DNA from 3 places in the Pseudolysinimonas kribbensis genome. Region 1 is predicted to be linked to each of the others. Evidence: predicted binding sites of a transcription regulator. Region 1 holds the regulator's gene; each other region holds the start of a gene.

Evidence for each region. Region 1 encodes LexA, which represses DNA repair genes until DNA is damaged. Its sites were predicted from a motif close to TCGAACANNTGTTCGA; they were not measured.
Region 2: the regulator LexA is predicted to act here: its motif matches at 1,760-1,775, upstream of ABD285_RS07290 (HNH endonuclease signature motif containing protein).
Region 3: the regulator LexA is predicted to act here: its motif matches at 2,725-2,740, upstream of ABD285_RS11555 (HNH endonuclease signature motif containing protein).

What each region holds. Positions count from the first base shown of each region.
Region 1 covers NZ_BAAAQO010000003.1:759,391-763,728, reverse strand. The annotation lists gene ABD285_RS10285 (histidinol-phosphate transaminase) at 1-1,068, opposite strand, end outside; gene ABD285_RS10280 (LysM peptidoglycan-binding domain-containing protein) at 1,116-1,481, opposite strand; gene lexA (transcriptional repressor LexA) at 1,675-2,343, shown strand; gene ABD285_RS10270 (alpha/beta fold hydrolase) at 2,340-3,080, opposite strand; gene ABD285_RS10265 (hypothetical protein) at 3,316-4,338, shown strand, end outside.
Region 2 covers NZ_BAAAQO010000003.1:147,151-151,488, forward strand. The annotation lists gene ABD285_RS07280 (acyl-CoA dehydrogenase family protein) at 1-445, opposite strand, end outside; gene manA (mannose-6-phosphate isomerase, class I) at 528-1,655, shown strand; gene ABD285_RS07290 (HNH endonuclease signature motif containing protein) at 1,794-3,119, shown strand; gene ABD285_RS07295 (Gfo/Idh/MocA family protein) at 3,137-4,153, opposite strand; gene ABD285_RS07300 (Gfo/Idh/MocA family protein) at 4,150-4,338, opposite strand, start outside.
Region 3 covers NZ_BAAAQO010000004.1:205,043-209,380, reverse strand. The annotation lists gene ABD285_RS11565 (2-hydroxyacid dehydrogenase) at 1-164, shown strand, start outside; gene ABD285_RS11560 (hypothetical protein) at 176-2,680, shown strand; gene ABD285_RS11555 (HNH endonuclease signature motif containing protein) at 2,801-4,132, shown strand; gene pdxS (pyridoxal 5'-phosphate synthase lyase subunit PdxS) at 4,179-4,338, shown strand, end outside.

The sequences.
Region 1 (4,338 bases):
CAGCGCGGCGAGGGCCTCCAGGAACAGCGTCGTCTCCTGCTCCGTGCCGGCGGTGACCCGCAGGGCGCCGGGGAGGCCGACGTCGCGGATGATGATGTCCCGCTCCAGCAGCGCCTCGAAGGTCGCGTGCGGATCGTCGAGCCCGTCGAAGAGCACGAAGTTCGCCCAGCTCTCGTAGGCGCGGTAGCCGAGCACGGGCAACTCCGAGACGAGCCGATCGCGCTGGGCGCGGATGTCGTCGACCGTCGCGAGCATCTCGGGCGCATGCCGCAGTGCCGCGATGGCCGCCGCCTGGGTCAGCGCGGACAGGTGATACGGCAGCCGCACGAGGCGCAGCGCATCGACGACCGCCGGGTCGGCGGCGAGGTAGCCGACACGGGCGCCCGCGAAGGCGAAGGCCTTGCTCATGGTGCGCGACACGACCAGGCGGTGCCGGTCGGGCAGCAGCGTGATCGCGCTCGGGGCGTGCGCCGGCATGAACTCGGCGTAGGCCTCATCGACGAACACCATGCCGTCGCTCGCCTCGTAGGCGGCCTCGATCACGTCGAGCGCGACCGGCGTGCCCGTGGGGTTGTTCGGCGCGCAGAGGAAGACGAGATCGGGGCGGTGCGCCTCGATCGCCGCGACCACGGTCTCGGCCGACAGCTCGTATCCGGGGTCGCGTTCCGCCGTCAGCCAGGTCGTGCCGGTGCCGCGGGTGATGATCCCGTGCATCGAGTAGGTGGGCGGGAAGGCGAGCACGCGGCGTCCCGGTCCGCCGAACGCCTGCAGGAGCTGCTGGATGATCTCGTTCGAGCCGTTCGCCGCCCAGACCTGCTCCGTCCCGATGCCGTGACCGAGGTAGGCCGCGAGGCCCTCGCGCAGCACCGTGAACTCGCGGTCGGGGTAGCGGTTCAGGGTGAGGACCGCCGCGGCGAGGCTCTCGACGATGTCGCGAGCGACCGCCTCGGGGATCGGATGGCTGTTCTCGTTGACGTTCAGCTGCACCCGCACGTGCTTCTGCGGAGCGCCGTAGGGCGACTGCCCCCGCAGGTCGTCGCGGATCGGAAGATCGGAGAGCGAGGCCACGGCGCCAGTTTAGGCGGGGCTCCGGACGCCCCGGCCCCCTCCGCCGGCTACCGCGCGGGGGCGTACTGGGCCGGGATCGCGAGCCGCTGTCCGGGCTGGACGACCCCGGACGAGAGGGCGTTCAGATTCGTGATCGCCTCGACGACGTCGCGCGGGTCGGCGTTCGGCGCGATCTGCTGCGCGAGCTGCCAGAGCGACTCCCCCGGTGCCACGGTCACGTAGCTGAAGGTCGCGGAGGCCTGCGTGTCGGTCGCGGTCGCACCGACCGCCCCGATGCCGCCGAAGACCGCGGCGGCGGCGAGCGGAAGGGCGACGGCCGCGGTGAGCACGGCACGGCCGCGGCGGGTGATGTGCAGCCGGCCCCGCGACCCGGCGGGTGCCGCGGGGATGCTGTTCCAGGTGATCGCGCTCATGGTGTGCTCCTCCGGTCTCGAAGTCGTATTCCGAACATACCTTCGATCGAACATGTGTTCAACCCTCCCCAGCGGATTTCCGTCCGAATCCGCCGACACACTCGAACGGATGTTTGTCGAGAGGGCCTGAGGCGGATACAGTTTCGATCGCTGGCACGATCAGATCAGCGACCACCGACATCGGGAGGCCCGGGTGAGCGACACCGAGGAGCGCGCAGGCGGCACACGCCGGCGCACGAGCCTGAGCGAGAAGCAGCTGGCGATCCTGGATGCCATCCAGCGGTCCAAGGTGACCCGCGGCTATCCGCCGAGCATGCGCGAGATCGGCGACGCCGTCGGGCTCTCATCGCTGTCGAGCGTGGCGCACCAGCTGACCCAGCTCGAGCTGAGCGGGTACCTGCGCCGCGACCCCAACCGGCCGCGCGCCCTGGAGGTGCTCATCGACCTCCCGTCGAGCGACGGCAACGAGTCGTCGCCCTCCGTCGCCGACGCCGCGATGGTGCCGCTCGTCGGCCGGATCGCCGCCGGTGTGCCGATCACCGCCGACCAGCAGGTCGAGGAGGTCTTCCCCCTCCCCCGGCAGCTCGTGGGCAAGGGCGAGCTGTTCATGCTGAAGGTCGTGGGCGAGTCGATGATCGACGCCGCGATCTGCGACGGGGACTGGGTCGTGGTGCGCGAACAGGGCGACGCCGAGAACGGCGAGATCGTCGCGGCGATGCTCGAGGGCGAAGCCACGGTCAAGGTGTTCCGTCAGCGCGACGGGCACACCTGGCTGCTGCCGCGCAACAGCGCATTCGAGCCGATCCTGGGCGATGAGGCGCAGGTGCTCGGCAAGGTCGTGGCGGTTCTGCGCTCCGTCTAACCGCGCGCTCCGGCGGGCGCGACGCGGTCGAGCCAGGCCTGCACGAGCGCCATGAAGCGCCGGTGCTCGTCGCGGAACACCGTGTGACCGGTGCCGGCGATCCTGCGCACGGTCATCCCGCGCGTGTGCAGGAGTTCGGCCACGGCGTCCGAGACGAGCCAGCTCTTCTCCGCCAGCACCACGAGGCTCGGCCCGGTCACGAGGGCCGGCGGCGTGAGAGCGCGGGTGTCCGCGAGGCCCAGGATCGTGCGCTTGTCCCAATCGGCGAGCGTCGCCAGTTCGATCTCGACGTCGACCGCGTCCCATTTCGGGTTCATCCGCACGAGCGAGGGGCGCCGCGGTCGCGGCGAGAGCGCGAACAGCAGTTTGAGGAGCACACCGCGGGCTCCTCCCGGGAATCCGAAGGCGGGATCGACGTACACGGCGGCCCGCGGGCGGAGGGTCTCGGCGACCCGGCTCGCGACCAGTCCGCCGAGCGAATGCCCCATGACGAGGTCGGGCGCCCCGTTCAGCAGGGGCGCCACCGTCTCCAGCACGTCGGCCGCCCAGGCGGCGAGCGTGTAACGGCGGGCGCGCGGGCTGCCGCCGTGGCCGGCGAGGTCGACCGCGATGATGTGGAAGCCGCGCCCCTCGAGGTCCGCGCTCACGCGGTGCCAGGCGCGATGATCCGACATCAGCCCGTGGATGAGCAGCGCCGTGCGCGATCCGGCCCCGCTCTCGTGCACCGCCAGCCGCATCGTCGCAGGCTACGCGCGGTGGCTGGGCGACCACTCGGCACCGGGCTCTCCAGCCGCGTCACGGGGCGTCATCCGCTTGGCGCCCCCGGACGGCCTTCGTACAGTGGAGCCGTTCGCAGCGCACATGCGAGGCCTCGCGCTCCGGTTCACCGCCATCCGGCGACGGAGCACCGCCTGCGATTCCACCATCGATGATGGGGAGTCGCCCCCGCGGCTCCCGGAGAGCGAGAACCTCATGACCGTGCAGGGTGCACTGCTCGTCGGCAGCGTCAACCTTCCCGACACCGAGAGCACCTTCCGTGCCGCCGCCGACACCCTCGGCCGCCGCCTGCGGCGGGTGCCCGACGGCGAGACCGGAGACCGATTCCACTGGATCGTCTTCCAGGCCGACCTGATCGGTGGCGCCGACGGCATCGAACGCGTCGGCGACGAGCCCGTGCTGCTGCGCAACCTCGACCTGCGCCCGCTGCGTTTCGCCGACGGGGTGGACCCGGCGCGCGTCGTGCTGCCGAAGCTCGACTACGCGCGCGCGGCTCTCGAGTCCTACGGCACGTTCGCGGCGCTGCGGGAGCAGGGCGTCATCCCGGCCGGCATCCGCTTCCAGGTGTCGCTGCCGACGCCGCTCGCCGTCGTGGTCGCACTCGTGCGGGAGGAGGACCGGGCCGCGTTCGAGCCCCTCTACGAGCGTGCGCTGTACGCCGAGCTCGACGAGATCCTGAGCTCCATCCCGCACGAGGATCTGGCGATCCAGTGGGACACCGCAGTGGAGTTCGGGCTGATCGAGTCGGCCGACTACGGGACCGACTACGGCGCGACCTTCCGCGCGCCCTTCGAGGACCTCTGGGAGGGCCTTGCGGAGCGCGCGCGCCGACAGGCGTCGGCGGTGCCGGAGGACGTGGAGCTCGGCTTCCACCTGTGTTACGGGGACGCCGGCGAGAAGCACTTCGTGGAGCCGAAGGACACCGCGAACCTCGTGCGATACGCGAACCTGCTGCGTGAGGTGTCGCCGCGGCCCATCACGTGGATCCACCTCCCGGTCCCGATCGAGCGCGACGACGAGGCGTACTTCGCGCCGCTCGCGGGGCTGCAGACGGAGCCCGGCACCGAGCTCTATCTCGGGCTCGTGCACCGGGAGGACGGCGCGGAGGGGGCGCAGCGCCGCGCGGCGGCCGCTTCCGCGTTCGTGAGCGACTTCGGCGTGGGCACCGAGTGCGGGATCGGCCGCGCGCCCGACGGATCGGTGCCCGGCATCCTCGAG
Region 2 (4,338 bases), 610 kb from region 1:
CGCTGTCGGACCCGGACAGCGGCTCGGTGAGCGCGAAGCAGCCCAGCAGCTCGGCGCTCGCGAACCTCGGTAGCCATTCGGCCCGCTGCTCCGCCGACCCGCCGACGCCGATAGCGCCCATCACGAGGCCGTTCTGCATGCCGACGAGCGTCGCGACCGACGCATCGACGCGGGCGAGTTCGAGAGCGACCCAGCCGCGGAAGACCGCCGAGTTCTCGAACGGGCGGGTCTCCTCCCACGGCATCCCGAACATGTGCAGCTCGGCGAGCCCGTCGACCACGAAGCGCGGGAAGAACTCGGCGCGCGCCCAGTGGTCGTTGACGATCGGCTTGACCTTGCTCTCGAGGAACTCACGCAGGCGCGCGAGCACGCCCTTCTCCTGGTCGGTCAACAGCGACTCCGACTGGTAGAAGTCGGCGGCGAGGGGCGTGAGGGTCGACGGCATGTCCGGGACGATACGCGGCCCGCAGGATGCGGCCCAACGCGGTTGGTACGTTGCTCCAAGCGATGCCTAGGAGGCCGAATACGTGTTCGTGGAGATCACCAACACTCCGCGCGATTACGCGTGGGGTTCCCCCAGTGCCATCGCCGAGTTGCTGGGTCGAAGGCCCAGCGGGCGCCCCGAGGCGGAGCTCTGGCTCGGCGCGCATCCCGGATCGCCGGCGCGGCTGGTCGGGCGCGACGGCACGCTGCTGGACGTCGTGCACGGCCGGCTGCCCTTCCTGCTCAAGGTGCTCGCCGCCGAACGGCCGCTCTCACTGCAGGCGCATCCGACGCCGGAGCTGGCGGCCGCGGGATTCGCGCGCGAGGAGGCGGCCGGCATCCCGATCGACGCGCCCGAGCGCAACTACAAGGACCCGTTCCACAAGCCGGAGCTGATCTACGCGCTGTCGGATCCGTTCCGGGCGCTGTGCGGGTTCCGGCCGGTCGCCCAGACCCGCACGCTGCTCGAACCGGTCGCGGGCGACGAGCGGATCGCGCCGCTGCTCGACCGCCTGCGCACCGACGCCGACCTCCGGCCGGTGTTCGAGTGGCTCGTCTCCCGCGGCGACGACGTCGACGACCTGGTGGTGGCTCTGGTCGAGACCTCATCGGTCGCCGACGACGTGTCGTGGGATGCCGTCCGCCGGCTCTCCGAGACCAACCCCGGCGATCCGGGTATCGCGATCTCGCTCCTGCTGCACACCGCGGTGCTGCGCCCGGGCGAGGCGCTCTACTTGCCGGCGGGCAACATCCACGCATATCTGGATGGTCTTGGGATCGAGCTCATGGCCGCGTCGGACAACGTGCTGCGCGGCGGGCTGACCTCCAAGCACGTCGACGTGGCGGAGCTGGTCTCGGTGCTGGACTTCACGCCCCGGCGGGTGCCGCTTCTGCGGCCGGAGGAGCCGCGGCCGGGGGTGCGCGTGTTCCGGCCCGATGTTCCCGATTTCGTGCTGACGGTGGTCGACGGGGTCGCGGCGGAGGTGCCGCTCGGCGGTGCGGCGATCGCGTTGTGCGTGCGGGGGGAGACGCGGGTCGACGGCGGGCCGACGCTCGGCCGCGGGCAGGCGGCCTATATCGACGGGGAGTCGTCGGTGCGGCTCGACGGTGACGCGCTGACGTTCGTTGCGACCAGCGGTGTCGGGGGCGGGACGCCGGTCGGCTCCACGTAGGCGACGTCGATCTGTGGGTCGGCCGCGGATGCGTACGTGAGGCTTCGGTGCCCCTCCACAACCCGCAGTCGGTCGACTTCTCTACAGAATGGGCGTTCTAGCTTTCGAAGGTGTCTTCGATTGCGGGACTATTGACGCATGTCGACGGCCCCCCTTCTCACGGCGATGCGCGGTGCGCTCGCCGTGCTGGAGGCCGCGCCGGGCACGGACCTGTCGACGGCATCCGACGCCGACCTGGGCGCCCTCGTCACCGTTGAGACCTCGTTGCGGCGGATCGTCGAACGCCATGCCGCTCTGACGACGGGAGAGGTCTCCCGGCGCTCCCGGCCGGAGCTCGGCCTGAGCGGGTTCGCGCAGCGCGCCGGGCACCGCACGGTCGAGGAGTTCCTGAAGGTCGAGACCGGGATCTCGGGGCGGGACGCGGCGGCGACGGTGCGCGTGGGCGTTCTCGCGACATCCAGCGGCGTCCTCGGCGACGCCGTGCGCGACGGGCGGGTCAGCGTCGCGGCGGCGGATGCGATCCACGCAGGGCTCGGCGCCCCGACCGATACCCTTCCGGCGGAGGTGCTGGAACAGGCATCCGACCGACTGTGCGACGAGGCGGACGCGCTCGACCCCGATCGGCTCCACAGGCGTGCTCGCGAGGTGCGGGACGAGTTGGACGAGGCCGGCATCGCGGATCGTGAGCGTGCCCGTCGTGCGGCGCGATCCTTGCGGCTCGTGCGCCAGCCCGATGGCATGACCCGCATCGTGTGGCTGCTCGATCCGGAATCGGCGGCGATCGTGACCACCGTCTACGATCGCGCGACATCGCCGCGACGAGGCGGTCCTCGGTTCGTCGACCCGGCGGCGCGCGAGAAGGCGGCGCGCGTCGCCGACGACGAACGCACGACGGAGCAGCTCGCCTCCGATGCGTTCACGGAGCTGCTGCGGCAGTCGGGCACGTCCGACCACGACGTGCTGGTCGGCGGAGACGAGCCTGCGGTGCGGATCCTGGTCGCGGCGAGCTCGCTCACCTCCGGCGACGGGCACGGAACCTTGGATTCGGGCGAAGCAGTCTCCCTGACGACGGTGCATCGCCTCGCCTGCGCGGGCGGCACGGTGTCGATCATTCTCGATTCAGCGGGGCAGGTGCTCGACATGGGCCGCGAGCAGCGGTTCTACACCCGGCATCAGCGCCGGGCATTGGTCGCCCGTGACGGTGGATGCATGTGGCCGGGCTGCGACCGGACGCCGTCCTGGACCGAAGCGCATCACACCCGACGATGGAGCGACGGCGGCAGAACCGATCTCGCAGACGGGATCCTCCTCTGCCGACATCACCACCTCCGGTTGCACGACGAGGGGTGGACCATCAGTCGCCGGGCAGGCCGCTATTGGCTCGAGCCCCCGCCCGGCAGCGGGAAGACGGGCGCCCTCCTTCACACCAAGTCGCGGGCGGTCCGTGAGCTGCTGCGCGCATGACGCCGACCGCAGCGGGCTCAGCTCGACCGGGTGGGCGCCACCGGCGCACCGCTCGCGATCGACGCGTAGGCCGCGAGCACGACCTCGAGCGCACGCAGCCCGTCGCGCCCGCTCGGCACGGGCTGGCGTCCTTCGGTGATCGCGCCGAGGAACTCGTCGATCATCGCGGCGTCGAGGTCGGAGCCGTAGGAGAGCCAGAGGGGAGCCCGATCCGTTTCCGAGAAGCCGTCCACCCGCTGGGCGAATGGCGCCAGCTCGGCCACGCCGCCCTCGGCGATCACCCGCATCGTCAGGCCGCCCCAGGTCGGATAGTGGTCGGGCACCGACCAGCTGCAGTCGATCACGGCCGTGACGCCGTTGGAGTAGCGGATCGAGACGAACCCGGCGGTCTCGGCCTCGCGGTCCGGGCGCAGCAGGCGGTTCGCGACGGCGTAGACCTCCTCGGCCTCGGCATCCGGGAACAGGCCGAAGACCAGGTCGGCGATGTGCACGGTGTGGTCGGCGACCGCACCGCCGCCCGCGAGGGACGGGTCGGCGAACCACGCGCGTTCCACGGGCAGCTGGCCGTTGTTGGCGCCGCTGATGCTCATGACCCTGCCGAAGCCGCCGCCCTGAATCCGGTGCCGCAGCTGCGCGTACTCCGGCGTGAAGCGCACGGGGAAAGCCGTCATGAGCCGCACCCCGGCCGCATCGCACGCGGCGATGATGCGCTGCGCGTCGTCGAGCGTCGTCGCCAGCGGCTTCTCGCACAGCACGTGCGCGCCCGCCTCTGCCGCGCGCACCGCGTATTCCCCGTGCCGGGTGTTCTCCGAGCAGACGACCACGGCATCCGGTCGCCACGCCAGCAGCTCGTCGAGCGTGTCGACGTAGGGCACGCCGAGCGTCTCGGCGAGCGGGCGTCCGCCGGACTCGCCCGCGGGACGGTCGGCGTGATCCGGATCGGTGGTCAGCAGCTCGACGTCGGGGCGATCGCGCAGGATGGCGGCGTAGCTGAACGCGTGAGTGTGGGCGAACGAGATGATGCCGACCTTCATCGCACGTCCTCCAGGGGGATCGCCCGGCCCTCGTCGAGCGAGCGGTTGACGGCCGCCGCGATGCGCACTGCCTCGAGACCGTCGCGGGCCGTGACCCGTGCGTCGTCGCCGTCGCGGATGGCTCGGGCGAAGTCGGCGAGCTCGGCCGTGTACGGGCTCGTCGCGGCATCGACCGGCGGCAGATA
Region 3 (4,338 bases), on a different contig from region 1:
CCGCGGCCGCGCGCGCCGCGATGGCCGATGCGGCCGTCGACAATCTGCTCCTCGCCCTCGACGGCGAGCGCATGCGCTTCCCGGTGAACACCGTGGCGGGCAGAGCGAACGCGTCCTCCACGCCCGTCCCGCCGTCCACCTCTTCGACCGACCGTCCAATCTGAGGAGTCCTATCGTGGTCCACGTCGTCACCGACGACCATTCGCTCGCCGCCCGCCCTCCGATCGCGTGGGCGCTGGAGCACCATCTCGCCGATCGGGACGAGGCGATCGCCCTCGTGTCGGAGCCCGGTGCCCCCGCCGAGTCGTATCGCGTCACCGCAGGCGACCTGCTCACGGTGAGCGCCGCCGACGACCGCGGCTTCGTCTACGGAATCCAGGAGATCGCCGAGCGCCTGCGCGACGGCGGGATCGCCGACGAGGTCACGATCACCGGCCGGCCCGCCGTGCCGATCCGCGGGCTGGTCCGCTCCTTCTCCAGCGTGCACGAGGACACGCCGTGGTTCGTCGACCGGGAGTTCTGGACGGAGTACCTCGACTTCCTCGCGGACTGCCGCTTCAGCCGGTTCCACCTCGCGCTCGGGATGCAGTACAACTACGGCGCCGACCGCAACGGCGCCACCGACAACTACCTCTGCTTCGCGTACCCGTTCCTGTTCGACGTGGACGGCTGGGAGGTTCGCGCGGAAGGCGTCCACGCGGCCGAGCAGGCCCGCAACCTCGCGGCACTGCAGTACATCGCCGCGGAGACGAAGCGACGGGGGATGGACTTCCAGCTCGGGCTCTGGAACCACGCCTACGACTACGGGCGCGACTCCCGGCACTGGTACCCGATCACGGGCCTGACCCCCGAGACCCACGCGGCGTACTCGGCCGCGGGGCTGTCGCGTCTCCTGCGCGAGGTGCCCGAGGTCGACGGGCTGAGCTTCCGCGTCCACTACGAGGGCGGCATCCACGAGAACGCCCACGAGGTGTTCTGGGACGCGATGTTCCAGGCCGCGTCGGAGGCCGGCCGCCCGCTCCAGATCGACATGCACGCCAAGGGCGTCGACCAGGCGCTGCTGGACGCGGCGGACAAGCCGAACATCTCGCCGATCCTGTCGGGAAAGTACTGGGCAGAACACCTGGGCCTGCCCTATCACCAGGCGCGGATCCGGCACCGTGAGGCGGCGCGGCCGATCCCGCCGGGGCACGAGATGAAGGGCATCACCGAGTTCAGCCGGCGCTTCACACGGTACGGCTACGGCGACTTCCTCCGCGAGGACCGGGTCGTCGACCTCATGTTCCGGATCTGGCCGGGCACCCAGAAGCTGCTGCTCTGGGGGGATCCCGCGATCGCGGCCGGCTACGGCCGGTACGCGACGTTCGGCGGGAGCGCGGGCGTCGACTACTGCGAGCCTCTGTTCTTCAAGGGGCGCAAGGGCAGCGGGATCGTGGGCGGGCGCGAGCCCTATCTGCGCGAGGACCTCCGCCTGGGCGGTCGCGAGTGGCGCAAGCACCGCCACAGTTACACGCTCATGGGGCGGCACCTGTACGACCCGGCCGTGCGGGCCGAGGCCTGGCGGGCCCCGCTGCGCGCGCAGTACGGTGACGCCGCCGAGCTCGTCGAGGCCGCGCTCACGCCCGCCAGCCGCATCCTGCCGCTCGTCGTCGTGGTCCACGGGGTCAACGGCTCGAACAACGGCTACGCACCGGACATGTACGTCGACCTGCCGATCTCGGCGGGGCTGGGGTCCGAGCACTACGCCAGCGACACGGACGCGCCGACCAACTGGGGCGCGGTCAGCCCGTTCGACCCGGAGATGTTCGTCATCATCGACCGGTTCGTCGAGGATGCGCTCGCGGGCCGCCCGACGGCGGCCTACACGCCGCTGGAGGTCGCCGACCGGATCGACGCTCTGTGCGATCAGGCGGAGGCTCCGCTGGCCGGGCTCGGCGCTTTCCGGTCCTCGGCGGATGTCGAGCGGGCGTCCGTCGACATCGCGATCCTGATCCGGCTCGGCCGGTTCTACGCCGAGAAGCTGCGCGCGGCGACGAGCTATGCCGTATGGCGTCAGGCCTCGTCCACGCTCGCTCTGGACGAGGCGATCGCCCACGCGCGTCGTGCCCATGCGGCGTACGCCGGGATCCTGCCGCTCGTCGACGGCGTCTACCGCGACGAGCTGGCATTCGGCGTGGAGCGCTCCGAGCACGGCCATTGGCGTGACCGCATCCCCGACATGGAGGCCGATCTGGCCGAGCTCGAGGCGGAGCGCGCGGCGGCCACGGCCTCCGACGCCGCCTCCGGCGCCGACGCCCTCGACCTGACCCGTGGTCCGCGCCGGGACGGCTGGGCCCTCGAGCACGACGCGCCCGCGTCGTTCTCGCGCGGCGCCGCCGTCCCGATCGCCGTCCGCTCGACGGGTGTTGACGCTGCGCGGCTGCATTACCGGCACGTCGACCAGTCTGAGTCGTGGCAGGTGGTGGAGCTCGAGCGGGACGGCGACGTGTTCGCGGGGGAGATCCCCGCCGAGTACACCGCCGGGACCTACCCGCTCATGTACTACGTCACCGTCTCGACGGAGGCAGGCGAGGACCTCTATCCGGGCCTGTCCGACGACCTGTCGACCCAGCCGTACTTCGCACTCGCGAGCGAGCAGTCGGAGCGCGGAGCGGGGTGGGTGACCCCGAACCGCCGATGAGTGACGAGCCGAGGGCGGGCGAGCCCCGCATCGGCGAGGTGGGGTCGAACACACGTTCGAATGTGTGGTAGACTGGGCCTGCTCGTGCCGGTCATCTGATTCGCGTCGAAGGGTCGCGCCATGGCACTCGAGCACCGGCTCGCCGATGAGGCGGCGGCACTTGCTGCCGCGCTCGCTGAGCCGCTCGGCGCAGTCGGCGACGACCGGCTGCGTGACCTGATCGGCATGATCGGGTCGGTGCGACGACTCGTGGATGCGGTCGGCGTGCGGATCGCGGGGGAGCTCGCCCGTCGATGCGACGAGGGCGCTCTCGCGGTGCGGTGGGGCGAGCGCTCGGCAGCGGCCGTCCTTGCCGTCGAGGCGGGCCTCGACCCGGCGGAGGCTCAGGACTGGTGCGAGGTGGGGGCGCAGGTCGTGCCGCGGTTGTCGCTCGCGGGGGAGGATCTGTCCCCGCGTCGCCCGGTGATCGCCGAGGCAGTTGAACGGGCCGAGCTGACGATGAGATCGCTGTCGCGCATCGCGCGCACGGTCGACGAGGTCGAGTGCCGCGCCTCGGGCCGTGGCGAGTCGATCGCTCCGGTGCTGCTGGCCGAGGCCGTGCGTCTCGCGCCTCGGGAGCTCGCGCGGCTGTGCCGATTCGCCATCGATCGCGCCGATCCGGATGGCGTGCCGATCCGCGAGGAGGAGCAGCGCCGCCGCGCGGGGGTGCAGGTCTCGCACCTACCCGACGGCATGCTGCGCTGGATCGTCACGATGGATCCGGAGTCGGCCGGATTCCTCACCGCGGCCCTCGACGCCCGCACCGCCCCGCGTCGCGAGCCGCGGTTCGCCGTCGACGACGCCCTCGAGGACGAGCCCACCGAGGGCGGCACCCGCACGCTGGCTCATCGTCGGCTCGACGCCCTCGTCTCGATCGCGAGTGAGTCGCTGCGCCACGATCCCGGCAACGTCGCGGGAACCGCGGTGACGATGGTCGTGACGGTCTCGCTCGACGCGCTGCGCACCGGCCTCGGCGCCGCGGAAATCGCGGGGATCGATGCCACGATCTCGGCGGCGACCGCCCGCCGCCTTGCCGCTCAGGCCGAGATCGTGCCCGTCGTGCTCGGAGGGGCGAGCGAGCCCCTCGACCTCGGCCGTTCCGCACGACTGTTCTCGGCTGCCCAACGACGCGCACTGGGGCTGCGCGACGGCGGCTGCGCGTGGTGGGGGTGCACGGCGCCTCCGGGCTGGTGCGAGATCGCGCACGTGGATCCCTGGGCGCGGGGCGGACCCACAGACCTCGACAATGCGATCCTGCTCTGCCCCTTCCACCACCGCCGGTTCGATCTCGACAGGTGGACGCTCGAGGTGGTCGAGGGCGAGCGCTGGCTGGTACCTCCGTCCTGGGTCGATGCGCGGCGGACGCCCCGGCGCGCCGGCCGGGCCCGGCCGACCGGCCGTGTCGCTGCGTGACGGCCGGCGCAGCCGACCGGCTCCGCGGCCCGTAGAATCGGTCATCATGACTGACACCAAGGACACGACCGAGCTCGGAACGAGCCGCGTCAAGCGCGGGCTCGCTGAGATGCTCAAGGGCGGCGTCATCATGGACGTCGTCACCGCCGACCAGGCGAAGATCGCCGAGGATGCCGGGGCTGTCGCGGTCATGGCGCTCGAGCGCG